Regions from separate parts of the Salinivibrio sp. ML198 genome, predicted to be linked through region 2. Evidence: predicted binding sites of a transcription regulator. Region 2 holds the regulator's gene; each other region holds the start of a gene.

Region 1 (6,090 bases), on a different contig from region 2:
CACGGGACATCAGTCACCCGTCCCCAAAGTTCACCATTGATAAAATTCCCTAGACGACCTGCGCCCAATCCAAACGGTACCAGCGGCGCGATAAAGTCAGCAACGGTAAAAAAGTGACGCTGAGTTTTACGCGCGTACCACGCCATGGCGGTGATCACACCCAGCAAGCCCCCGTGGAAGGACATGCCACCTGTCCACACTTTGAATAAAAACAGCGGATCGGCAATAAAGGCATCAAATTGATAAAATAGGACATAGCCAATACGTCCCCCGAGCACGACGCCCAAAAAGCCAGCAAAAAGGAGATCGCTGACTTCTTCTTTGCTCCAACCGCTATTCGGTTTGGCCGCACGATGATTCGCAAGCCACAAGGCGAACACAAAGCCAAGTAAATACATTAAACCGTACCAACGCACGGCTACCGGACCAAGTTCAAATAAGATGGGGTCGATTGACGGAAAGGTAATGTAGCCTTCGGCCATGAATGGGATCCTTTATTTCAACAACATGCTGGCGCCGACAATAACAAGAAAGACGGCAAAAATACGTTTTATTTGCGCAGTGGGTAGTCTCACCGCCAGTTGAGCACCGACCCGTGTCATCAATACCGACGTTGACACGACGCCGAGCAACGCAGGCAAATACAAATATCCGACACTGAGCGCGGGCAAGGGTTCCGTTTGACGCCAGCCCAACCACATAAAACTCATCATGCCACCCAGCGCCAACACCGCGCCCCCCGCCGAGGCACTGCCAATGGCTTGGTGCATACTCACTCCGCGCCAATGCAGGTATGGGACGGTAAACGAGCCGCCCCCGATCCCCGCTAAGCTAGAAAGTGTCCCAATCAGCGTGCCCGCAAAGGACAGTCGCAGCCAATGCGGTAAAGGACGCGCGCGATAGGGACGCCGATTGAGCAACATTTGTAGCGCCATAGCGAGTACTATCACGCCAAACAGGCGGGGCAACCAATCGTGTGGCAGCCGATCCGCAAGCCCTGCCCCCAAGACGCCGCCCAGCATCATGCCAGGGACGAGCGCTTTAACCGCCTCAAGGTGAACATTCCCCAGACGAAAATGGCGCCAAGCAGAGGCACTCGACGTCAGTACAATGGTCGCGAGCGAGGTAGCGAGCGCAATGGGCATCACCACAGTGGGCGCAATACCGAACACGGGGAGGAGAAAGGTCAGCGCAGGCACGACGACCAACCCGCCACCAATTCCCAGAAGGCCAGACAACGTCCCCACGCAGGCACCCAGCAGCATACACATTACAAAGAGTAGGGCCGTTAAGCTGGTTATCATCGCAGCTGTCCGACTTTGACCAACGCCTCTAACCCTTGCGCGGCCAGAAAAGCTTCAGTGGCAGCGCGGATCTCGTCTGGATGATCCAGGGTTAGCATCTGCTTGGCCTGCGTGACTAAATGCGCGTGCGATAAACGGCTTAGCAAATACTTAATCTTGGCCACGTTGCGGGTATTCATACTGAGCTGGTGATACCCCAACCCCACCAGCAAAGACGCCCCCACCGGATCACCGGCTAGCTCTCCACACACACTAACCGGAAGCTGATGACGGCTCCCCACAGCGGCAATCGACGCTAATGCGTGTAATACCGAGGGGTGCAGCGCATCAAAAATATCAGCCACGCGCGCATTGTTGCGATCGACCGCTAATAGATATTGAGTGAGATCATTGGTGCCGACCGAAAGAAAATCGACATCGCGCGCAATGTTATCGAGCTGATAAAGAATAGAGGGAACTTCAACCATGATCCCCAATAAAGGGATATTGATACTTTGCCCAGCTTGGTGTGCCTCTTGGCTGACCTCTTGATAAGCACGGCTAATCAACGCCTTGGCTTCCAATAACTCGTTACGCCCAGAGATCATCGGCAGCAATAGCTTAAGGTTGTTAAAACCAATACTGGCACGCAACATGGCGCGAACTTGAATCAAGAAGATATCCGGGTGGTCGAGGGTAAAACGGATCCCGCGCCAGCCTAAAAACGGGTTGTCCTCTTCAACACTTAAATACGGTAATGGTTTATCGCCGCCAATATCTAAGGTGCGCATCACCACAGGTTTATCAGGGTAACTGGCAAGAATCGCACGGTATTGTTTGACCTGCTCGTCTTCAGACGGAAAACGGCGCTGCATCAGAAACGGCACTTCCGTACGAAAGAGCCCAACACCGTCAACGCCCTGATTGATTGCAATCTGGCTATCGGCGCTTAAGCCGGCGTTTAAGTGAACTTCAATACGCGTGCCATCCTGAGTATGTCCTGGTGCCGCAAGTGCCGTCTCAAACGTAGACTGTAGGCTCGCTTCCTCTTGCACGAGGTGCTGGTATTCATTGATCAATGCCTCAGCGGGCTCGATCATCAGCACCCCTTTGTGGCCATCGAGGATCACGGTTTTTTGATGAAGCTTAGCGGGCGAAAAGCTGACGCCCATCACCGCCGGGATCCCCAACGCACGCGCCAAGATCGCCGCGTGTGAGTTCGCCGCCCCTTCTTCCGCCACCACACCAGTGAGCAACGCGCGAGGAATGGACGCTAACATGCCCGCCGTTAGCTCTCGCGCCAACAGCACAATGGGTGTCGAAACCGGTGGTGGACTCCCCGCAGGCGCAATTAAAAAGTAAAGCAGCCGCTGTCCTAACTCTTTCACATCGCCCGCTCGGGCTTTTAGGTAAGGATCATCCATCGCGGCAAAACGGGCAGAAAAGGCTTCAACCGTTTGTCTCACCGCCCAAGTGGCGGCATCCCCTTGTTGGACCCGTACTGTCATGTCTTCACGCAGCATAGGATCGTTAAGCAGATGAACAAACAAATCAAAAATCGCCAGCGCGTCTTTTTGCAGCTCTTTATCAAAGCGTTTACGCAGACGGCGAAACTCGGTACTGGCATCGTCAATCGCCGCGTCCAGTCTGTCGAGTTCACCTTGTGTATCTAGGTGGCAAGCAGGCGCCACCTCTTCAAGCCGCGGTTGAGAGTCATCACACCATGCTTGTGCGATCCCAATGCCCGGCGACGCAGGCATTCCCTCTAGCAACACGGGAGACGGCGCTCCCTGCCAGCCACCTTGGGCATCGGCATGCGCAAACACCACGGCCAACTGCGCGGCTAAGGTCACGAGAAAGGACTCTTCGCTCTCATCAAACTGGCGGGGTTGATGTTGTTGCACCACCAGCACACCCAACACCTTTTTGCGATAAATGATAGGCGTGCCAAGAAAGGATTGAAAGGCATCTTCGCCGGTGGAGGGGAAGGGTTTGAACGCGGGGTGCTTACGCGCGTGCGCCAAATTTAAAGGCTCAGCACGCTGACCCACCACACCGACCAAACCCTCGCCAAATGCCATCGACACTTGTGCACAAGGGTCGAGGCCTTGTGTTGCCATAAGCTCAAACTGTTGGTGTTCGGCATTGGCAAGATAAACGGAGCAGCACTCGGTACGCATCGCCACGCAAGTTTGTTGCACCAAGGTGTGTAACGCCTGCTCAAGATCTGAAGACGCCGCCACACTTTGCACAATATTCCTTAACTGCGTGAGCACCCAATCTCTCCTTACATTTATCCTCGCTTGTGTCGACGCCGAGGTTTGCGTTCTTTAAACGGCATCGCAAGTGGCGCGAATTCTTTCATCGCACGCCGATACACTTCCCGCTTAAATGCCACCACTTGCCGCACTGGATACCAATAGCTCACCCAGCGCCAGCCATCAAACTCTGGTGTCCCCCCGCGCGAGACATTAACGCGTGACTCGTCACATTCAAGTTTGAGCAAAAACCACTTTTGCTTTTGCCCGATACACACGGGCTTGGAATCCCAGCGCACAAGGCGTTTGGGTAACTTGTAGCGTAGCCAATGTCGACTAGTCCCCAAGATGCGTACATCTTTTTTAGTCAGCCCCACTTCTTCATACAATTCCCGGTACATCGCTTGTTCAGGGCTTTCCCCCTCATCGATGCCACCTTGTGGAAACTGCCATGAATGCTGACCATATCGACGAGCCCAGAGAACTTGACCGTGGCCGTTACAAATTACTATCCCCACGTTGGGACGATAGCCATCGCCATCAATCACTGGACGACCTCAATGATAAATCTCTACTGAACCTGATTTTTTCACAAAAAGCGGTGAAGGGTAAACAAACATTGTGGATTGAGCGTTGTTTTTGCGCACTCGTCGTCATCTGAGGATAACTCAGCCCCTAACAGGAAGTTATAAACATAGCAATGAGAGTTTGCGCACATTTATTCACGCTTTCTGTGGATAGATTTGTGAAGAATCCTAGAAAAAGTTCACTTCTCGAACGATTAAGGATCGTGTCATAGAATTAAAAGCGACATAAAAAACAACAAATGTATTAATAATCAGTTAATTAAAGACGCGTCGCAACAAAAGGATCTTTTTTAAGATCGAGCGATCGTCAAAGACACACAGATCGCTCAAAGATCCACCAATCAGAAAATTATCCACACCAATAGCGCAAAAAAACGGCAGGTTCGCGATTTTTCACATTTTCACCCTCCTTTACGTACTGTATATTTGATCATGACAGTCGGGAAACTCATCAATCATCCTTCAGCTGTGGATAACTACAAGCGTACGGATAGGATCATCAAGGGTAGGATCGACTTGCAGCTAATACAGCAGTTCTTGATAATGCACGCTCTCAACGTAACGAGCAGGATCCCAGCACAGTGATACAGCCCCCCGCATCCGAGCAGGTATTGATGGAGCGAGCACTCGCCCTCGCCGGTCTGACCCTTGGCGAAGTCAGCGAGACACTGTCGATCCCTTGTCCAGCGTCACTCACGCGAGAGAAAGGTTGGATTGGCATGTTACTCGAGGCCTGTTTGGGCGCCAACGCCGGCAGCAAACCCGAACAAGACTTTGCGCATTTAGGCATTGAGCTAAAAACAATTCCGGTCAACGGCGATGGTAAGCCGCTGGAAACCACCTTTGTGTGCGTTGCGCCGCTCACTGGGATCGCGGGGGTGCGCTGGGAAAATAGCCATGTGCGGCAAAAACTGTCACGCGTCTTGTGGATCCCCGTTGAAGGCGAACGCGATATACCGGTATCACAGCGCCGCATTGGCACGCCATTATTATGGTCCCCTAGCCAAGAGGAGGAAGCGCGACTGCGCGCCGATTGGGAGGAGTTAATGGATTGGGTAGCACTCGGTCGCGTGACGGAAATCACAGCCCGCCAAGGTGAGTCTCTCCAACTACGACCCAAAGCAGCCAACGGCAAGGCCTTGACCGACGCTTTCGGCCCCGATGGTGAGCCGATCCGTACCTTGCCACGCGGCTTTTATTTACGCACGCAATTCACCCACCAAATCTTGCGTCGTTACTTTGTGGATCCGAAGTAAGTGTCAATCCGCACGCATGACATCCCGCGCGTTTAGGTAAAACATCAAAAACGAATTGGCATATCTTCTCGACAGCTTGGCTCGCCCCCGGTGGCAAACTCATCGTAAGGGTCCATCAAGCGTAATACGCCCTCTTCAATTCCCAGGGCTTTAAGTTTCTCCCCGACTTGCCCGACATGATCAAACTGCATCACTTCACCGGTTTGGTCTGAGCGTAAAGGCTCTAATTCATGCTTCACTTCTACTTCGACCGAGTATTTTGCGCCGCCTGCGTGTGCCATCACATAACATTGTGGACATGAGCGAGGATCCGCGCGCATCCAGGCTTTAAGCTGTGAATAGTTCATCTGACTTTCCTCTAGATTACACTTTTTCGTGTCCATCATGCCTAGCAATAACACCGCGCTCAGACCGATACCATCGGACAGTCCATTTAGTAATGGTCAATATTTAACCAGCTGTCAAGCCGCAGCTAAACCGCTTTCGATCATTTTTAAAATTCTCTACTATGGACTGCCATAGGTCGATTGCAGACAAGGAGAAAGGATGCAATACCACCGTTTGCCCCATTCCTCGCTAGAGGTGAGTAAAGTGTGCTTAGGCACCATGACATTTGGTGAGCAAAATAGTGAAGCTGACGCCCATGCGCAGCTCGATCTTGCCTTTGAGCGGGGCGTGAATTTCATTGATACCGCTGAAATGTATC
Region 2 (6,090 bases):
GACTACCTCACCGGGATTGGGGCGAAAGGCTTCATTGCTGACCTGATGCCAAAACTGCCGATTTACGTGAGCCTGCTTAGTGAGGAGGCGCGAGCGGTGATCGGGCAAGTGCACCCAAATACCCGCCCAGCGTTGCGCTTGTTGGAAAAAGAAGGCTTTTCGTGCCGTGGTTATGTCGACATCTTTGATGCCGGCCCCACGGTGGAATGCTTACGTCACAATATCGAATCCGTGCGTCATTCTTTTAACGCCTCGGCAAGCGTAAGAGAGCACAGCAGCGCGCAGGACTATTTGATATCGAACACGGACTTTGCCGGTTTCCGCGCCACGGCGGCGAAAGCGGCGGTGGATCATGAAACCAATCAGGTGGTGATCAGCCCCGCGGTAGCAGATGCATTGAATGTAAAAGAAGGCGATCAGCTGCGTTTGATTGCCATGGAGGGATAAGATGACAAAGCAATCAGCAGGCCATCTGATTAACGGTGAATGGGTGAAAGGCGAGGGCGAGGTGATGACCTCGCAAAATCCCTTTGATAGTCAGTGTATTTGGCAAGGTGAAGAAGCGACGCGCCCCCAGGTTGAACAAGCGGTTAGCGCCGCACGTGAAGCCTTTCTTCGTTGGCGTAATACTGAATTTGCCGAGCGCCAAGCGCTGGTTGAGCGCTTTGCCGAGATAGTGAAAGCGAATACGGATGATTTAGCGCGCACCATTGCGGAAGAGACGGGCAAACCATTCTGGGAAACCAAAACCGAAGTCGGTGCCATGGTCGGAAAAGTGGCGATCTCATTACGCGCTTACCACGAGAGAACGGGCTCACGCGAGAAGGACGTCAATGGCACGCAAGCGGTGTTGCGCCACCGCCCGTTAGGTGTGATGGCGGTCTTTGGTCCTTACAACTTCCCGGGTCATCTGCCCAATGGTCACATTGTTCCCGCGTTACTGGCCGGTAACAGTGTGGTATTCAAGCCGTCAGAGTTGACGCCGAAAGTGGCGGAGAAAACACTGGCGTATTGGCTAGAGGCGGGGCTGCCACATGGCCTTATCAATTTGGTGCAAGGTGGCCGTAATACCGGTGAGGCACTCGCGCAAGCGCGCGGCATCGACGGACTGCTATTTACCGGTAGCGCCAATACTGGCCATATTCTCCACCGCCAGTTTGCCGGTCAGCCTGATAAGATGCTCGCACTTGAAATGGGGGGAAATAACCCCTTGGTGGTCAGTGATCAGTTTGGTGATTTAGAGGCCACCGTGTATACCATCATTCAGTCAGCGTATCTTAGCGCCGGCCAACGCTGTACCTGTGCGCGCCGCTTGCTGTTGCCTGAGGGGGAAGTGGGTGACAAGATCTTGACTCGCCTAGCTCAATGGACAAAAACCGTGCGTGTAGGCGGTCAGTTTGATGATCCGGCTCCGTTTATGGGCGCACAGATCTCAGTGGCGGCAGCGGAAGGCATCCTGGCGACACAACAAAAGCTTGTTGATCTGGGCGCGAAGCCAGTGATTGAGTGTGAACATCAGCATGATGCGGTGATCTCGCCAGGGATCTTGGATGTCAGTGGTATCCAAGACTTACCGGATGAAGAGTATTTTGGCCCGTTGTTGCAAGTGCAGCGTTACCAGGATATGGCCGATGCGGTCACCAAAGCCAATGACACCCGTTATGGATTGTCTGCCGGGCTTATCAGTGAAGACGATGGTGAATGGCAGTATTTCCTTGACCATATTCGTGCAGGGATTGTTAACCGCAATCGTCAACTGACCGGAGCCAGTGGCGATGCGCCATTTGGTGGGCCAGGTGCTTCGGGGAACTTACGCCCTAGCGCGTATTACGCGGCAGATTATTGTGCTTATCCCATGGCATCCATGGAGGGCGAGCAGGTGATGCTTCCCGAGACGTTCGCCCCCGGTATACCGACTCAACAGGACTAAGGAGAGCAACATGGACAGTGGCCAAGCGTTATTCGACAAACTGTGGCAGGACTACATCAACCGCCTGTGCCCTTCGGCACATAAGGTGCATGCCTTATTAGAGGAAGGGCAACCTTTGATCAATGACCATATTGCCTTACGGACATTTGGTTTGCCTAAGGTTGGACTAAAGGTACTCGCGCGTCCATTTCTCGCCTTGGGGTATCAGCAAAAAGGTGACTATACCTTTGAAGCGAAAAAGCTCAAGGCTTGCCATTTTGAGCACCCCGATCCCTTGATGCCGAAAGTCTTTATCAGTGAGTTGATGGTCGAGCAATGCTCGCCCGCGCTTCAGGCGATTGTTGAGAAGCTGGTGGCACAAGTTGATGCGTCGTCACTTACAGGCAGCGATTTTCTCCATCAGGGCCGCCTATGGGATATTGATTGGGCAACCTATCAAACGCTTGCCGAAGAGAGTGAATATGCGTCTTGGGTGGCGGCACACGGTTATGGTGCGAACCATTTTACCGTGAGTGTGAATCAGCTGAATGCGCATGATGATTGCCTCTCGGTGAACAACCGATTGCGTGATAATGGCTTTGCGATTAACGAGTCAGGTGGGGAAGTCAAAGGGGATGCATCTGTGTATCTGGAGCAATCCTCCACCATGGCTGACCGCGTGCCCGTTACTTTCTCCGATTGCACGCAAACCATCCCGGGTGGCTTTTACGAGTTTGCTAAGCGGTATGTGTTGCCCAATGGTGAACTCTACCAAGGTTTTGTGGCTGCTTCGGCAGACAAAATCTTTGAAAGCACCCATTAGTGCGTCACACATTGCTTATCGACATCATGGGAAAAGGGAGCGTGTGATACGCTCCCTTTTTTATCGTCTATTGAGCCTCGATGTCGAGCCAAAACGTGTCTGGAATCGCTTGTGTTTCGTTGCTTAAATGCGGGTTGTCGACTCGGATGACAGTACGCTCACCAATGTTCGCCTTTTCAAAGGTTTCCTTAACTAAAGGCGCATTATTGAAAAACTCGATAAATGATCCGTCTTGATACGCCGCTTCAAAAGCGCCATTTAACATCTCGGCGACGTCAGCATGTTGCGGAGACACAAACAGGAACATTGGGAAGCGATAGATCAGCATCAGGTGTGGGTCAACTAACAGGTTACCGTATTGCGGCCGCTCGGCTAATTCACTAAAAGGCTCAATCAAGGCACGAGGGAAGAGATCGGCCCGGCCCGTATCAACCACTTTGAAAATGTTTTCAAAGCTCGATATTTCACGTACGCGAAATCCCGCTGAGTTAAGCACCTTGACGTCGGCCCAACCTTGTCCCTGAATCATAGTAAGAGACTGCAAGTCACTCGCGCTACTTATCTGAGCAAGTTGGGGCTCGGTGGCTTGGTTGGTAATAAACAGGCGGTGGCCGAGTAAGCCACGAAACACGGGATAGCGAACGGGGATCAATTCAGCTTCCAGTGTACGGTCGGCACCAAGCCAGTCGACGGTGAGCTTGCCTTGCTTGAGCATTTCCACCTTACGAGATTGAGAGCCAATTTGGCCGTCAAAGGCTTGTAAGGTAACAGATTCTCCCGACTTTTCGGCAAGAAACTCGATGAGCTCAATGGCATAGAGATCAAGCGCCGAGCCGGCGCGTGGCTCGGGGTGGACAATCGTCGTATTGGACGCAGCATGGACTGAAAACACAGAGAGCGCGAAGGCGGTGAGGGTAATCATGAGTTTTTTCATAAACGACACCTTGTTAATTTTATGTTAACCATGTCGTTTTGAGTGTAGAAGCAATCCGCGTGCTTGCCAGATAATGGAGATAAAAAAACCGACGCCAGGGCGTCGGTTGGTGATACAGAGAGCGGCGCGATTAGCGTGTGCCGTATACCACGATGGTTTTACCGTGTGCGGAAATGAGGTTTTGCTCTTCCAGCATTTTAAGGATACGTCCCACTGTTTCGCGTGAGCAGCCAACGATTTGGCCAATTTCCTGACGGGTGATCTTAATCTGCATACCATCAGGATGCGTCATGGCATCAGGCTGCTTCGCCAAGTTCAATAGGGTTTGCGCAATGCGCCCTGTGACGTCCAGGAAGGCAAGATCCCCCACCTTTTGGCTCGTTACCTGCAAGCGGCGCGCCATTTGTGAGGACAAGCGCATCAAGATATCAGGATTCACTTGGATAAGCTGGCGGAACTTTTTGAATGAAATTTCTGCCACTTCACACGGTGATTTGGCGCGTACCCAAGCAGTGCGCTCTTGGTCTTCTTCGAAAAGCCCGAGCTCACCGATGAAGTCACCTTGGTTAAGGTAAGACAGGATCATTTCCTTGCCTTCTTCATCTTTGATCAGTACGGCCACAGACCCTTTCACGATGTAATACAAGGTCTCCGCCTTTTCACCAGCATGGATAAGCGTGCTTTTCGACGGATACTTATGAATATGACAATGTGAAAGGAACCACTCGAGTGTAGGGTCTGTTTGAGGTTTTCCTGGAACCATATAACTTATTTCCTCTGCATGTGTTGCCCGGCAACAACGTCCTATCTTTGTCTGAGGGGTAACCCATCAGATCATTGCACAGAATACGAAGTCTGAACGCGGGCTACAAGCTCACTGTATGTTAACAAGAGTGTATCTTTTTTTGTTGGTGATTTCTTGATTTTGATCTAGGCCAACCGCCTAAAAAACTGGCAAAAACGTGGCTAAGATCACGGCTTGAGAAGTAATACATCATGAATGCGCTACGCCTCAGCCAATCTTGCCTTTTTCTATCAATTGCTGGATCAATGGACGTATGATCAATTCCATTGCAAAGCCCATTTTTCCTCCCGGCACCACTAAGGTGTTATGGCGCGACATAAACGACCCGGTGATCATTTGCAACAGATAAGGGAAGTCGACGTTTTTCATGCCACGAAAGCGGATCACCACAAAGCTTTCATCCAAAGACGGAATCCCTTTGGCATTTAATGGGTTTGAGGTATCTACCGTGGGAACGCGCTGAAAGTTGATATGGGTGCGAGAAAACTGCGGGGTGATATAGTGCAGATAATCATCCATTGAGCGCACAATCGAGTCGGTCACCGCTTCACGAGAATGGCCTCTATCGCGCGTATCACGGACAAATTTTTGAATCCACTCTAAGTTGACGATGGGGACCATACCAATCAAGAGATCGACGTGCTGCGCAACGTTGACGTCACCGTCGACCACGCCGCCGTGCAACCCTTCGTAAAACAATACATTGGTATTGTCGGCCAAGTCTTGCCATGGCGTGAAGGTACCAGGCATTTGGTTATAGGGCACCGCTTCATCAAAGGTATGTAAGTAGCGGCGGTACTTCCCGGTGCCTTGGTCACCATACTCACGAAAAAACTGTTCCAGCCGAGGGAAGTCGTTGGCGGTGGGGCCAAAATAGCTGATATGTTTACCTTGCTCACGCGCTTTACGGATCTCGACGTCCATTTCGGGACGGGTAAAGCGATGAAAGCTGTCCCCTTCTAGCCAGGCCGCTTTGATGTTCATCATTTGGAACATCTTTCGGAAGGCTTCCGAGGTGGTGGTGGTGCCGGCCCCTGACGAGCCGGTGACCGCAATAATTGGATGTTTAGCCGACATGACGCGCCCTGTCATTCAGTCTGAATTTGTATCGCGATACGGCGAGTACTGCGATGCTAGGATCCGAGTGCTGCTTTACGACGAATATCCACTGTCTCGTGCAACTCAGAATACACAATCACGGCTTCTCCGGATTGCAGTTGTTGGCGAACGTCCTCCACTTTTTGTGCAAAGCTGACTTCTTGCTCACCATAATCGGTTCCTTCCCGTAACACAAAATGCTCAATTAAACCTGTGAGTGTCTCGTCGGGAATCGATTGCCATGGAACCATCATACTACATCACCTTTTATCGATCTCAGGATGGCATGCTAGGGTGCCTGATGTGAATGTTGTGAATTGGCTCGCATTTTACCCGATCATTCCGCGTAATGCAGTGGTTCTCTACGCTTTCTTGATCGTGCGCGTGTCACTCACACGATCCGAATGAGGTGATGGTACGGGTAGATAAGTGGCAAGCCAGTGGGGGACGGCGTGCTCAAGCCAAAACTGTGGCTGTCGCCAACTACCGGCGACAAAGCCAACATGGCCGCCATGTTCAGT
Region 3 (6,090 bases), on a different contig from region 2:
TAAGGTCCCCCAAAACGCATGCTGCCAAAATAAGGGAGAAAATAGGCGCTTTTTATAATAAGTGAACGCGGCGGTGCTCGACGCAAAGGTCGCGGCCAGCTTATTGGTGCCTAACGCAACATGCGGCGGCAGGCCAAGTGATAATAGGGCAGGGACAGTGAGCATGCCGCCACCGCCAGCTACCGCATCAATAAATCCAGCGACAAACGCGGTCAGCCCCAGAATAACTAAAGTAGAGAGGTCAATCAGTTCCAGCATGTTAACTCGTCAGTTTAAGGTTCGATCACGCGTGTAAAGGGAGGTAGCGAGTCGAGTAAGGATTGGCCATATCTACGGGTGATAATGCGCCGGTCAAGAAGCACTACTTTACCAGAGTCCTCTTCTTTGCGCAGTAGACGACCGACTGATTGTACAAGCTTTTTACTCGCCTCTGGCACCGCGATTTGTAAAAACGGGTTGCCACCACAGCGCTCGATATACTCCGCGTGCGCTTCTTCCACCGGCGAGGTGGGCACGGCAAAAGGGATCTTAGTAATAATGAGGTTGGTCAATAATTTACCCGGTAAATCCAAGCCTTCGGAAAAGCTGCCGGTACCAAAAATGATACTGGTTTTGTCAGCGTTAACCGCTTGCTGATGCGCCTTTAGTAATCCGGTACGCGACTGGCTCCCTTGGCAAAGCAGCTGCCAGCCCCGTTGCTTGCAGGTGCTTTCTATCGCTTTTGTCACTTGCTGCATTTGCCAGTAGGAGGCGAAGAGCACCAAAGAGGCGCGTTCGCCTTCCAGATGTTCGAGTATTTTATCGCTCAGCACATCCGTAAAGTCGCTCGCTTGAGGTTCACAAGGCATCGTCGGGATCACCAAGCGCGCTTTGTTGGGGTAATCAAATGGAGAAGGCAAGGCTAAATAACGCGAGCCGTCGGTTTCGCTCAAGCCCACTTGACGGCAGAAATAATTGAACCGGTTGAGTGCACGTAAGGTCGCGGAAAAGAGGCCAACCCCGGCTGCACGGGACCAGAGCATTTGGTCTAAACGCCAACCCACTTCCAAGGGGGAGACATGGATCCAAAGGTCGCCTTCGCGCTCGCGACACGCTCGCACCCAACGTGCCAAGGGGGCGCCTTTATCCGAATTAGGTTGAGCCATCAAGGTCCACACCTTTTCTAAATTTTCTAACCGTTGCAGGAAAAAAGCCGTTTCCGCGAGCGCCGGATCAGCCAGTTTGGCCGAAATGTCATTTTCTTTCAGACGTTCATTGATCAAATCATGAATTTTTCCCAATGCCTGATGGGCTTTTTTACTCGCCTTTTTGAGTTGCTCACTGGGTGAGGTAAGCGCATCGGGGAGCTCGCCATCAGCAAAGCGGTAGCAACCATCATCGTTGAGCGGCAATTGACTGAGCTGTTGTTTAACCTCGCGTAAGCCTGGGATTAAGGTTTGAATCGCGTCTAGCAAGCTATCCACAAACCGATGTGCGCGCTTAATATCAGCGGTATTCCCCAACTTGGTCGTCGCTTGATTGAGCTTTTCCAGCCAGCTGACCACACCCAACAGGCTGGCACTGGCGGCAGAAAAGTCTCGCGCGACAGTAGGCAAGTGATGAGCTTCGTCAACCATATACAGGCATTGCTCCGGCTCGGGCAAGATCACTCCGCCGCCTAGTTCGAGATCGGCGAGCAGCAAACTGTGGTTCACCACCACCACATCCGCTTTATCCATCGCCTCTCGTGCTTTAGCAAACGGGCAAGCACGGTGGGCGGGCAAACCGGCATGACAAGTGTGCTTATCAGAGGCGATGGCTTGCCAAAGATGATCAGCAATGGGTTTTGGCCAACTGTCTCTGTCACCATCCCACTTACCTCGGCTCAGCGCAGCGTAGAGATCGTTGAGTAATAATTGCTCGCTGCGCTTGGGTTTTTGGGTAAATAGCGCCCCTTGAATGCTTTCCATGTCCGCTACCGCACTGAGCTTATGTGCACAGCAATAGCGTTGACGCCCTTTGGCTAAAATAAAATCGAACGGTTTGGGGCAGATGCGATGAAAAAACGGGATGTCTTTATTGGCAAGCTGTTCTTGCAACGCCACCGTCGCGGTTGAAATAACCACTTTTTTATTGTTGTTGAGTGCAAACGGGATCGCGCCCATCAGATAGGCCATCGACTTACCGACCCCTGTGCCTGCTTCTGCCACTAATAGTCGCCGTTTAGGCTCGTAATCGCCAGCTAGGGTCTTCGCGAGCTCTGCCACCAAATAGTTCTGAGCTTTACGGGGAATAAAGTGGGGAAGTTGATCTTGTAGCGTTTGGTAGCACGCGCGAATGTCTGATTTTACGGCAGGACTGAGCATCAACAGGTCCGAGTTGCAAAGGTTGGCACCTAGTATAACACGGGGCAAAAACGTGAAAACGATCGCGAACTGCAAGATTTCCTTACAGATATGAGATCCTGGTCACGAATTTAATTTGAACCATTCTTCGCTATCTTGCTGATCTGCCGTTTGATTAACAAAACGCCTGATTTAAGCTATTGATTAGTTTTTTATTCCAATATAAGCAATAAATACTGTAATTTTTGGTGTTTTATGTTGTTAGTGTTTGTTGTTTATTTTCATCAAAAGGCGGGTGTTGAGTCAATTAAACTGTGATCTCAGTTCAACAAATATTACTATATTGTTGTTTTTAAGCGGTTTTTGTCTAGATTGTAATGCGCTTCCGGCGAGTTGACAGAACTACAAATGTTCTGCACGATTAGCCACGAAGTTTCAGTGAACTGGCATTTTGTTCTTCGCAGCGTTTTTGCTGCTGGTAATAGAGTGACAGTCACCATAAAACAGAGTTCCAAGAAGGAACTCATAATGACTAAATAGAAAAGGCAGTGGATTAACCATGAAAAAGACTATTCTAGCAATGGCAGTACCAGCTCTGCTGGCTGCTGGCTCAGCATCAGCAAGCATCAACCTGTATGACGCAGAAGGCGTTAAAGTAGACGCGTCTGGTGCAGCTGAAGTTCAGTACATCCAGAAAATCGGTAACGACCGTGACGGTGCATGGCGTCTAGACGACGGTGATGTTCAGTTTGATACTGAAGTAACCGTTTCTGACAAACTGAGTGCAATCGCTGCTGTTGATTTCGAATTCGAAGGCGCAGACGAAGACACTGACACAAACGGTAATGTTGAAAACAACGTGCTCTACGTTGGTCTGAAAGGTGATTGGGGTCAATTCACCGCGGGTCGTCAGCTATTGCTGATGGATGACGCTGGTATCACTAAAGACTACGAGCTATCTGTAAACTCGTTTGGCTCTGACTACACTCACGCGCAACAAGTAGGCAAGTACGTTTATGATAACGGTACTTTCTATGCAGCAGCGACTTATACTGACAAGAGCGACGGCTTTGAAGATGACTCTCTCGGTGAAGCTGAAGACACAGATAAAGGCTACTACGGCGGCGGCGATGACATCGCAATCTACGAAGGCCGTTTAGGCTACCGTGTAGCTGACGTAGACGCACGTGTTTACTATCAAAAAGCTGACAACATCAACCGTGATAGCAATGACTCAGTTGATACTTACAACTTCGAAGTTGAGTACGCAGGTATCGAAAACGTAGGTATTGCAGCATCTGTTGGTCGTAAATCAGCAGACTTGGAAGGTGTAGATACTGACACTGATTATGTGTCTATCGCTGCTGACTACACTATGGGTAAAACTACTTACGCAATCGGCTTTGATAACCAAGACGTTGACGGTCAACAAGACGACGTAAACGGTTACTACGCTAACGTTACTTACGCACTGCACAGCAATGCAAAAGTATACGCTGAAGTGGGTGACAGCGACGGTGACGAGCAAGATTGGGGTTACGTAGCTGGTATGGAAGTTAAGTTCTAATTGAGCTTATACCATCATTGCTAAATGTAGCACTGGTTACAAAAGCCGCCTTAGGGCGGCTTTTTTATTATCACGGTTTGGAGAAAAGATGAAAAAAGTAGTAGGTGTGGGCTTGGTGCTATGTACTCTCATGGCATCGAGTGTGACTAATGCCGCAGAAATTACCTCAGCACGCAATATCGAATTCGTTGTTGTTGATGGCGAAAAAGTGACGTTTGACAACTGGTCTCCAACTCAGACGATTGAGTTGCCGGATGGCAACCATCAAATTGTGGTGCGGTTTGAGGGTGAGGTTAAGCGAGGTAGTCGAGATCTTGTCTTTACATCACGACCGTACCTCTTTGAACTCAACGTTGATGGGCGTGATACGACGATTGATCTCGATACTCGACTAAAAACAAAAGTCCAAGCAGAGCATTATTTTGACGATGCTCAATGGCAAGCCGAGTTCGATAACGGTGATGTGATGCCTTTAGATGCCGTCGAGTTAAAAGGGGATGGCTTTGCCGCCTATGCCGACATGGAAGCGCTGGTGGCGGAGTATAACCGTGAGAATGGTATCATTATCGACCAAGGTGAAAGCAAGAACCTCAACGATGTATTGGTCGAGGTGGATGATCAAGGTAAAGCCTCTATTAAAGGTGATGCCTTGTCGCAGTTAAAGCTTTGGTATACCAAAGCCAGTGACCAAGAGCGTAAGTCGTTCCGTCGTTGGATTATTGACCAAGATTAAACGCCTCAGGATGATGTGTGATCGTTAGTATCACCCGCTTGTCAGCTTTAAATAGTCAATAAAAAACGCGCCCAGCTGATGCTGGGCGCGTTCCGTTTAAGCCACGATGAGACAAGCGAAAGTCAACCTCGCGATCACACGGTTTTACGTGCTCCTGCTGTGGCTCGGCGAGTGGCTGGATCGTGATGATAATAATTCGACGCGCGACACTGTGGGCAGCGCTGCTCGGCGGCGTCTTTCATTAAATCATCCAGTGGAATTTCACTTTCACAATCGGCACACAAGCCATAAATCTCCAAATCCATGGCACATAAAGCCGCATCGACTTTTTCTAAACGTTCACCGAGGCATCGGATGGCGCCAGGTACCCCTTGGCTTTCTTTAATCAGATCCGAAATGGTGAGGTTCTCGCAATGCTTGTCCCAGTCTTCACGCAATCGCGTGGTTAATGTTGCTACTAGCTCAGTGCGTTCGCGGTTAAGTTCACGCCCCAGCTGAGCAAGGGTTGTTTTATCCATGGTCAGTTCGCTTGATTGGCTAAAATGACTTTTATCATGACGCAGTCACACAAGTTGTTACCCTGATGTAAATCAATGAACCGGCTAAAACCTTACAAAGAGTCCGTTTTTAGCGGTGTTGACCTGAGCTATAGTACCTGCTCACTGTTGTTATGCTGTTGTGAGTGAAGTAACAAAATGGAACATGATTTTAAAGAGCCTTATAACGTCAAATACTTCATCGGCTTCCTGCTGGTATTACTGATCCCGACCTTACCTGCCAGTCTCACTTGGCTTGGCATTATTTTTGGCGGCTAATCACCGCCTTATTCACTCGCCGTGCGGCATTCCTTATTCGCCACCCTGTACCTCCATCGTCTCTGACACTACACTTAGCGTGAGTGAACAAGCGCGACCATCTCGAATCGAAGGGTAATAGAGACTATGCAACAAGCACCGACAGCCGCATGGCGTTGGTTATGGAATGGGTTAGGTTGGTTATGGGTCGCGCTGGGTGCGGCGGGCGCCTTTTTGCCGGTACTCCCGACCACGCCGTTTTTGCTGCTCGCCAGTGGTTGCTTTATGCGAGGCTCTCCTCGTATCGCTAACTGGCTACACGCCCATCCTACGTTCGGGCCGATATTGACGGACTGGTACCAAAAGCGCGCGATTAGTCGCAAAGTAAAACGACGCGCGACCGTCATGATAGTGGCAAGTTTTAGCTTTTCGATTTATATCGTCGGGGCGATGTGGCTGAAAGCGTTACTGGTTACCTGCCTAATTGTGCTCTTATGCTGGTTTCTCCGCCTACCTGAAACGGAATCTGTTGCTGGTTCGGCCGAAAATTCATAACATGACGGTTTGCGTTTTTTACCGGCGAGAATTGGCCATGAGCACCGACAGCTTGAATGTCATCAAACAAAGTATTCAAACCATCCCAGACTATCCCAAACCTGGCATCTTATTTCG
Region 4 (6,090 bases), on a different contig from region 2:
AAAATGTCTCGTCCGGCTTTATCATGCCCAGCTCATTGCGTGCGCGCTCTTCAATCGCTTCTTGCCCACGCTTCAAATCCGCAATTTCTGCGTACATTTGCTGGTTACGCTTAACGAGTTTTTGGTTGGCTTGTTGCTGTACGGCGACATTGGCTTCAATTTGCCAATAGTCTGTCACGCCATTTTTACCCAGCCACAGTTCGTACTGCAGCCACACGAGCGTGAGAAACAGTGCAACCGATAGCAGCCTCATACCTGTACTCCTTCCAATATCGGCTCAGGGTATTCACACCCTGATTGACTAACCGCATAGGCTAGCGGATCCGCTGGCTGGTGTCATGGTTTTCCTAAATGAAAAAAGCCGCCCCGTTAAACGGGACGGCTTTTTGGCAAAAAGTGCTTAAGTGCCGATTATTGGCCTTTCACTTCTTTTAGACCATTAAATGGTGCTTTTTCACCCAGCGCGTCTTCAATACGGATTAGCTGGTTGTACTTAGCCACACGATCAGAACGGCTCATCGAACCGGTTTTGATTTGGCCTGCAGCCGTACCAACCGCCAAGTCAGCGATGGTGGCGTCTTCTGTTTCACCTGAACGGTGAGAGATCACGGCTGTGTAGCCTGCGTCTTTCGCCATCTTGATCGCTGCCAGCGTTTCGGTCAGAGAACCGATCTGGTTGAATTTGATCAGGATAGAGTTCGCCACACCTTTGTCGATACCTTCTTTGAGGATCTTGGTGTTGGTTACGAACAGGTCATCACCCACTAGCTGAAGTTTGTCACCCAGCAGTTCAGTTTGGTGCTTAAAGCCATCCCAATCTGACTCGTCTAGACCATCTTCGATAGACACGATTGGGTATTCTTCAGCCAGTTTTGCCAGGTAGTGGTTAAACTCTTCTGAAGAGAAGGTTTTACCTTCACCTTTCATGTTGTAGATGCCTTGCTCTTTGTCATAGAACTCAGACGCCGCACAGTCCATCGCAAGAGTGATGTCTTTACCCAGCTCGTAGCCCGCTTGCTCAACCGCTTCTTTAATCGCAGCCAGTGCAGCAGCGTTTGATTCTAGGTTCGGTGCAAAACCACCTTCGTCACCCACGGCAGTGCTTAGGCCTTTGGCTTTCAGTACTTTTGCGAGGTTGTGGAATACTTCCGCACCGATGCGCAGTGCTTCTTTCAGGGTTTTCGCGCCAACAGGCTGGATCATGAACTCTTGGATATCAACGTTGTTATCCGCGTGCTCACCACCGTTAAGGATATTCATCATTGGCAGAGGCATTGAGAACTGACCAGCCGTGCCGTTTAGTTCAGCAATGTGCTCAAACAAAGGCATGCCTTTCGCAGCCGCGGCTGCTTTTGCGTTAGCAAGAGACACCGCCAGGATAGCATTCGCACCAAATTTAGATTTGTTGTCAGTGCCGTCGAGATCGATCATCACTTGGTCGATATCGGCTTGGGCTTTCGCGTCTTTACCTTGTAGGGCTTCGGCGATGGGGCCGTTAACCGCTTCAATCGCTTTTAGAACGCCTTTACCCATGAAACGTGACTTGTCACCATCACGCAGTTCTAGCGCTTCGCGAGAACCCGTTGATGCACCTGAAGGTGCTGCCGCCATACCAACGAAGCCACCTTCTAGGTGTACTTCAGCTTCAACGGTTGGGTTACCGCGTGAATCGATGATTTCACGGCCTAGAACTTTAACGATCTTAGACATTGTGATTCCTCTCGTCTGTCATTGTTTTTAAAAATAAAAGCGGCTGCCTACGTTCAGGCGACCGCTCGAATCTCGTTTATAGCTCACCGCGCTGTTTTTTGCCTGCCGCCGCAACAAACCCGGCAAACAGTGGGTGACCATCACGTGGTGTCGACGTGAATTCTGGGTGGAACTGGCACGCAACAAACCATGGGTGCTCAGGGTTCTCGATGATCTCCACCAGCTTTTTATCTGCAGACAAGCCTGAGATTGAAAGCCCCGCTTTTTCTAGCTGCGGACGCAATAAGTTGTTCACTTCATAACGGTGGCGATGGCGCTCGTGGATCTGCGTGTTGCCATAAAGCTGGTGTGCTTTAGAACCTTCGGCAAGGTGGCAAAGCTGTGCGCCAAGACGCATGGTACCGCCCAGATCAGAGGTTTCACTGCGCTCTTCCACTTTGCCTTCTTCATCCACCCACTCGGTGATCAGGCCCACCACTGGGTATTTACTCTCTTTGTTAAACTCGGTCGAGTTTGCGCCTTCCATACCCGCGACGTTACGCGCGTATTCAATCAGGGCAACCTGCATTCCTAGGCAAATGCCGAGATAGGGCAGTTTGTTTTCACGCGCATATTGTGCCGCTAGGATCTTGCCCTCTACACCTCGGTCACCAAATCCACCTGGTACCAAGATAGCATCCAAGTCTTGCAGCATTTCCGTGCCACGTGTTTCAAGATCTTGCGAGTCTACATACTTGATGTTGACGGTGAGACGGTTTTTCAACCCACCGTGCTTCAACGCTTCGTTGACAGATTTATACGCATCCGGCAACTCGATATATTTACCCACCATACCAATGGTCACTTCGCCCATTGGGTTGGCTTCTTCGTAGCTGACCTGTTCCCACTCTGACAGGTCAGCTTCCGCCGCTTCAATGCCAAAGCGGCTGCAAACCAGATCATCCAAGCCTTGAGAGCGGATGAGTGATGGGATTTTGTAGATAGAGTCTACGTCTTTCATGGTGATCACGGCTTTTTCTGCCACATTACAGAACAGCGCAATTTTCGCGCGCTCATTGGCCGGGATCGGGCGCTCACTACGACACACCAGTACATCAGGCTGGATACCAATCGATAGCAGCTCTTTCACCGAATGTTGCGTTGGCTTGGTTTTCACTTCACCCGCGGCCGCCAAATAAGGGACCAGAGTCAAGTGCATAAACATGGCATGTTCGCGGCCGACTTCAACGGTCAGCTGACGAATCGCTTCTAAAAACGGCAGCGACTCAATGTCGCCCACTGTCCCGCCGATTTCGACAATGGCAATATCGTGACCTTCACCACCGGCGATGATGCGGTCTTTGATCGAATTGGTGATGTGTGGAATCACCTGAATGGTGGCTCCCAGGTAATCTCCACGGCGCTCTTTGCGCAGTACATCCGCATACACACGACCAGAGGTAAAGTTATTACGCTTGGTCATTTTGGTGCGGATAAAGCGCTCGTAGTGGCCGAGATCAAGGTCGGTCTCTGCGCCGTCTTCCGTGACGAATACTTCCCCGTGCTGGGTAGGGCTCATTGTCCCTGGATCCACGTTGATATAAGGGTCGAGTTTCATGATGGTGACGTTAAGGCCACGCGCTTCAAGAATGGCTGCCAATGAGGCTGCAGCAATACCCTTACCGAGGGAGGATACAACACCGCCCGTAACAAAAATGTAGTTCGTCGTCATGCTAAACCTGAGAGTTGGATTTAGAGGAAATTAATGAAGTTCTGGACGGGACATTATGATACCAGACCCCATTGACTCCCACAATGTGAAAGCTACCACACACCCTGGTGTTTTTAATTGTCACAAATCAATTATGCCAATTACAGGATATTTACTTATTCGCCTTTTTGACGGCCTGCCATGCCGATTCTAGTTCATCTAGCTGACATTGTTGAATGTTTTTTTCATTATCACGTAAGTGGTTTTCAATCTTACGAAAGCGAGATTCAAATTTTTGGTTGGCACGGCGTAGGGCTTGCTCGGCATCTGTCCCTAGGTGGCGAGCCAAATTTACCACCGCGAATAACAAGTCCCCGACTTCTTCCTCCACACGCGCCTGGTTGACAGAAGTTTGCGCCAGCTCTTGCTCGACTTCTTCAATCTCTTCCCGCACTTTATCTATCACAGGGGCGACAGTCGGCCAATCAAAGCCCACACGTGCACAACGCTTTTGCAATTTATACGCTCGTATTAAGGCGGGTAAGCCTTGTGTCACCCCATCGAGCACACTTTCCGGTTGCACAGAGGACGATTTCTCGGCGCGCTCTTTCGCTTTGATACCTTCCCAATCTGGTGCCATTAAAGGCTTTCCCTGCGCATCTTTGGGACCAAAAACATGAGGATGACGACGGATGAGTTTGTCGCAAATGCCGCGCACCACATCCTCAAAATCAAAATGGTTTTCTTCCCGCCCCAATTGACTGTAGAACACAATTTGAAAAAGTAGGTCACCGAGCTCATCTTTTAGGTCTGACCAGTTTTCACGTTCAATGGCATCCGCCACTTCATAGGCTTCTTCTAGCGTATGAGGCACGATGGAGGCGAAGTGTTGCGCGTTGTCCCAATCACAACCTTTGTCGGGATCACGTAAGGCCGCCATAATGGTCAGTAATTGCTCGATAGGAGCCATAAAAGCATTCCTTCTAAAAAAACGCCCTGTCGAGACAGGGCGAAGGATGATTAGCGAAGACGTTTGGCCTCGACCACATCTTTTACTTGTTCAAGCCGGTTAACCACGCGGCTCAGGGTGTCGAGATCGGAGATTTCTAAATCAAAATCCATAATAGACATTTGTTTTTTGTAATCCACGCGACTTTGCATGCCCGCTACGCGTGCTTTTTCATTGCTGAGCACGGTATTGATGTCTTTGACCAACCCGGTACGCTCATTGGCAGATAAGCGGATCCGCACATGGTACTGACCAATGTGCCCTTTACCCCAAACCGTGGCAATAATGCGCTCGGGCGCGTGATGACTCAGTTCGTTGAGTTGCTCACAATCAGCGCGGTGCACAGAGATACCCCGCCCTTGGGTGACAAAACCTTTGATCTCATCACCGGGTAATGGCTGACAACAACGCGCAAGGTGAGTCATTAAGTTATCAACCCCCTCCACAACCACTGCATCACGGTGCGCCTTGCCCGTATTCGGCTTTTGCTCACTTTGTTGCAGCTTCTCTAAAAGCTGTTGCTCTTCTTCTTCAAGACTTGGCTTGTTAATCAGGCCATTGATATGGTTAACCACCTGATTAATACGCAAATCACCGCTACCAACTCCCGCGTAGAGCTCATCCAGTGTATTCACATTAAAGCGTTTGAGCGCGAGTTGAGCGTCTTTGCTGGTACCACCGATTTTTTGCAGCTCAGTATCCAAAATCTCTTTACCCGCGGCAATGTTCTTATCTTTATCCTGTTTGCGGAACCAAGCATTGATTTTGGCGCGTGCCCGGCTCGAATTCACAAAGCCATGGCTGGGATTTAGCCAATCTCGCGAGGGGTTGGGCTCTTTTTGGGTAATGATTTCTACCTGGTCGCCCATTTGAAGGTGATAAGTGAACGGGACAATACGCCCTTCCACTTTCGCTCCGATACACCGATGCCCTACCTCGGAGTGAATATGGTAAGCAAAATCCAACGGCGTGGCGCCGCTGGGTAAGTCCACGACATCGCCGCGCGGGGTAAAGGCATAAACCCGGTCGTCAAACACTTGGCTGCGCAGCTCATCGAGCATTTCACCCGAGTCTGACATTTCTTCTTGCCATGCCAACAGTTTACGCAGCCAGGTAATTTTCTCGTCGTACCCACTGCGCCCACTGGCCGCCCCTTCTTTATACTTCCAGTGTGCGGCGACCCCAAGCTCTGCATCATCGTGCATTTGTTTGGTGCGGATTTGAATTTCTACCGGTTTACCTTCCGGCCCCAGCACCACAGTATGAATGGATTGATAACCATTGGGTTTCGGGTTGGCGACGTAATCATCAAACTCTTTGGGCAGATGGCGGAATTTGGTGTGCACGGCCCCTAACGCGGCGTAACAATCTTGTAGCTCTTCTGCGATGATGCGTACCGCACGCACGTCAAACAACTCGTCAAACTGCAGGTTCTTTTTCTGCATTTTACGCCAGATGCTGTAAATGTGTTTGGGGCGACCATAGACTTGCGCATTGATGTTGGACGCTTCCATCGCCTGCTGCAGATCGTCGACAAAATCAGTGATGTAGTTTTCGCGATCAATCCGTCTTTCCGCGAGTTGCTTGGCGATTTGTTTGTAGGTTTGCGCATGCTGGTAACGGAACGCGTAGTCTTCCAACTCCCACTTTAACTGACCAATGCCTAACCGGTTAGCCAAGG

What was found. Region 2 encodes CRP, which controls carbon source genes, mostly activating them, when cyclic AMP is high. Its sites were predicted from a motif close to TGTGANNNNNNTCACA; they were not measured.
Region 1: a site for CRP is predicted at 4,243-4,258, ahead of rppH (RNA pyrophosphohydrolase). Genes of this name have one in related genera too.
Region 3: a site for CRP is predicted at 2,437-2,452, ahead of dinG (ATP-dependent DNA helicase DinG). Genes of this name have one in related genera too.
Region 4: a site for CRP is predicted at 3,506-3,521, ahead of BZG25_RS03535 (CTP synthase). Genes of this name have one in related genera too.

What each region holds. Positions count from the first base shown of each region.
Region 1 is NZ_MUEZ01000015.1:39,981-46,070, forward strand. It holds gene lgt (prolipoprotein diacylglyceryl transferase) at 1-482, opposite strand, end outside; gene BZG25_RS11530 (sulfite exporter TauE/SafE family protein) at 495-1,301, opposite strand; gene ptsP (phosphoenolpyruvate--protein phosphotransferase) at 1,301-3,559, opposite strand; gene rppH (RNA pyrophosphohydrolase) at 3,577-4,089, opposite strand; gene mutH (DNA mismatch repair endonuclease MutH) at 4,713-5,384, shown strand; gene BZG25_RS11550 (DUF6482 family protein) at 5,429-5,731, opposite strand; gene BZG25_RS11555 (NADP(H)-dependent aldo-keto reductase) at 5,931-6,090, shown strand, end outside.
Region 2 is NZ_MUEZ01000007.1:14,209-20,298, reverse strand. It holds gene astA (arginine N-succinyltransferase) at 1-447, shown strand, start outside; gene astD (succinylglutamate-semialdehyde dehydrogenase) at 449-1,930, shown strand; gene BZG25_RS06215 (DUF1338 domain-containing protein) at 1,941-2,732, shown strand; gene BZG25_RS06210 (ABC transporter substrate-binding protein) at 2,800-3,666, opposite strand; gene crp (cAMP-activated global transcriptional regulator CRP) at 3,797-4,429, opposite strand; gene BZG25_RS06200 (phosphoribulokinase) at 4,679-5,548, opposite strand; gene BZG25_RS06195 (YheU family protein) at 5,605-5,823, opposite strand; gene BZG25_RS06190 (hydrolase) at 5,932-6,090, opposite strand, start outside.
Region 3 is NZ_MUEZ01000003.1:144,526-150,615, reverse strand. It holds gene BZG25_RS03165 (TSUP family transporter) at 1-258, opposite strand, end outside; gene dinG (ATP-dependent DNA helicase DinG) at 273-2,345, opposite strand; gene BZG25_RS03155 (porin) at 2,884-3,891, shown strand; gene BZG25_RS03150 (DUF2057 domain-containing protein) at 3,980-4,624, shown strand; gene BZG25_RS03145 (hypothetical protein) at 4,759-5,142, opposite strand; gene BZG25_RS03140 (YbaN family protein) at 5,566-5,973, shown strand; gene apt (adenine phosphoribosyltransferase) at 6,011-6,090, shown strand, end outside.
Region 4 is NZ_MUEZ01000004.1:14,685-20,774, forward strand. It holds gene ftsB (cell division protein FtsB) at 1-253, opposite strand, end outside; gene eno (phosphopyruvate hydratase) at 412-1,710, opposite strand; gene BZG25_RS03535 (CTP synthase) at 1,787-3,421, opposite strand; gene mazG (nucleoside triphosphate pyrophosphohydrolase) at 3,573-4,370, opposite strand; gene relA (GTP diphosphokinase) at 4,421-6,090, opposite strand, start outside.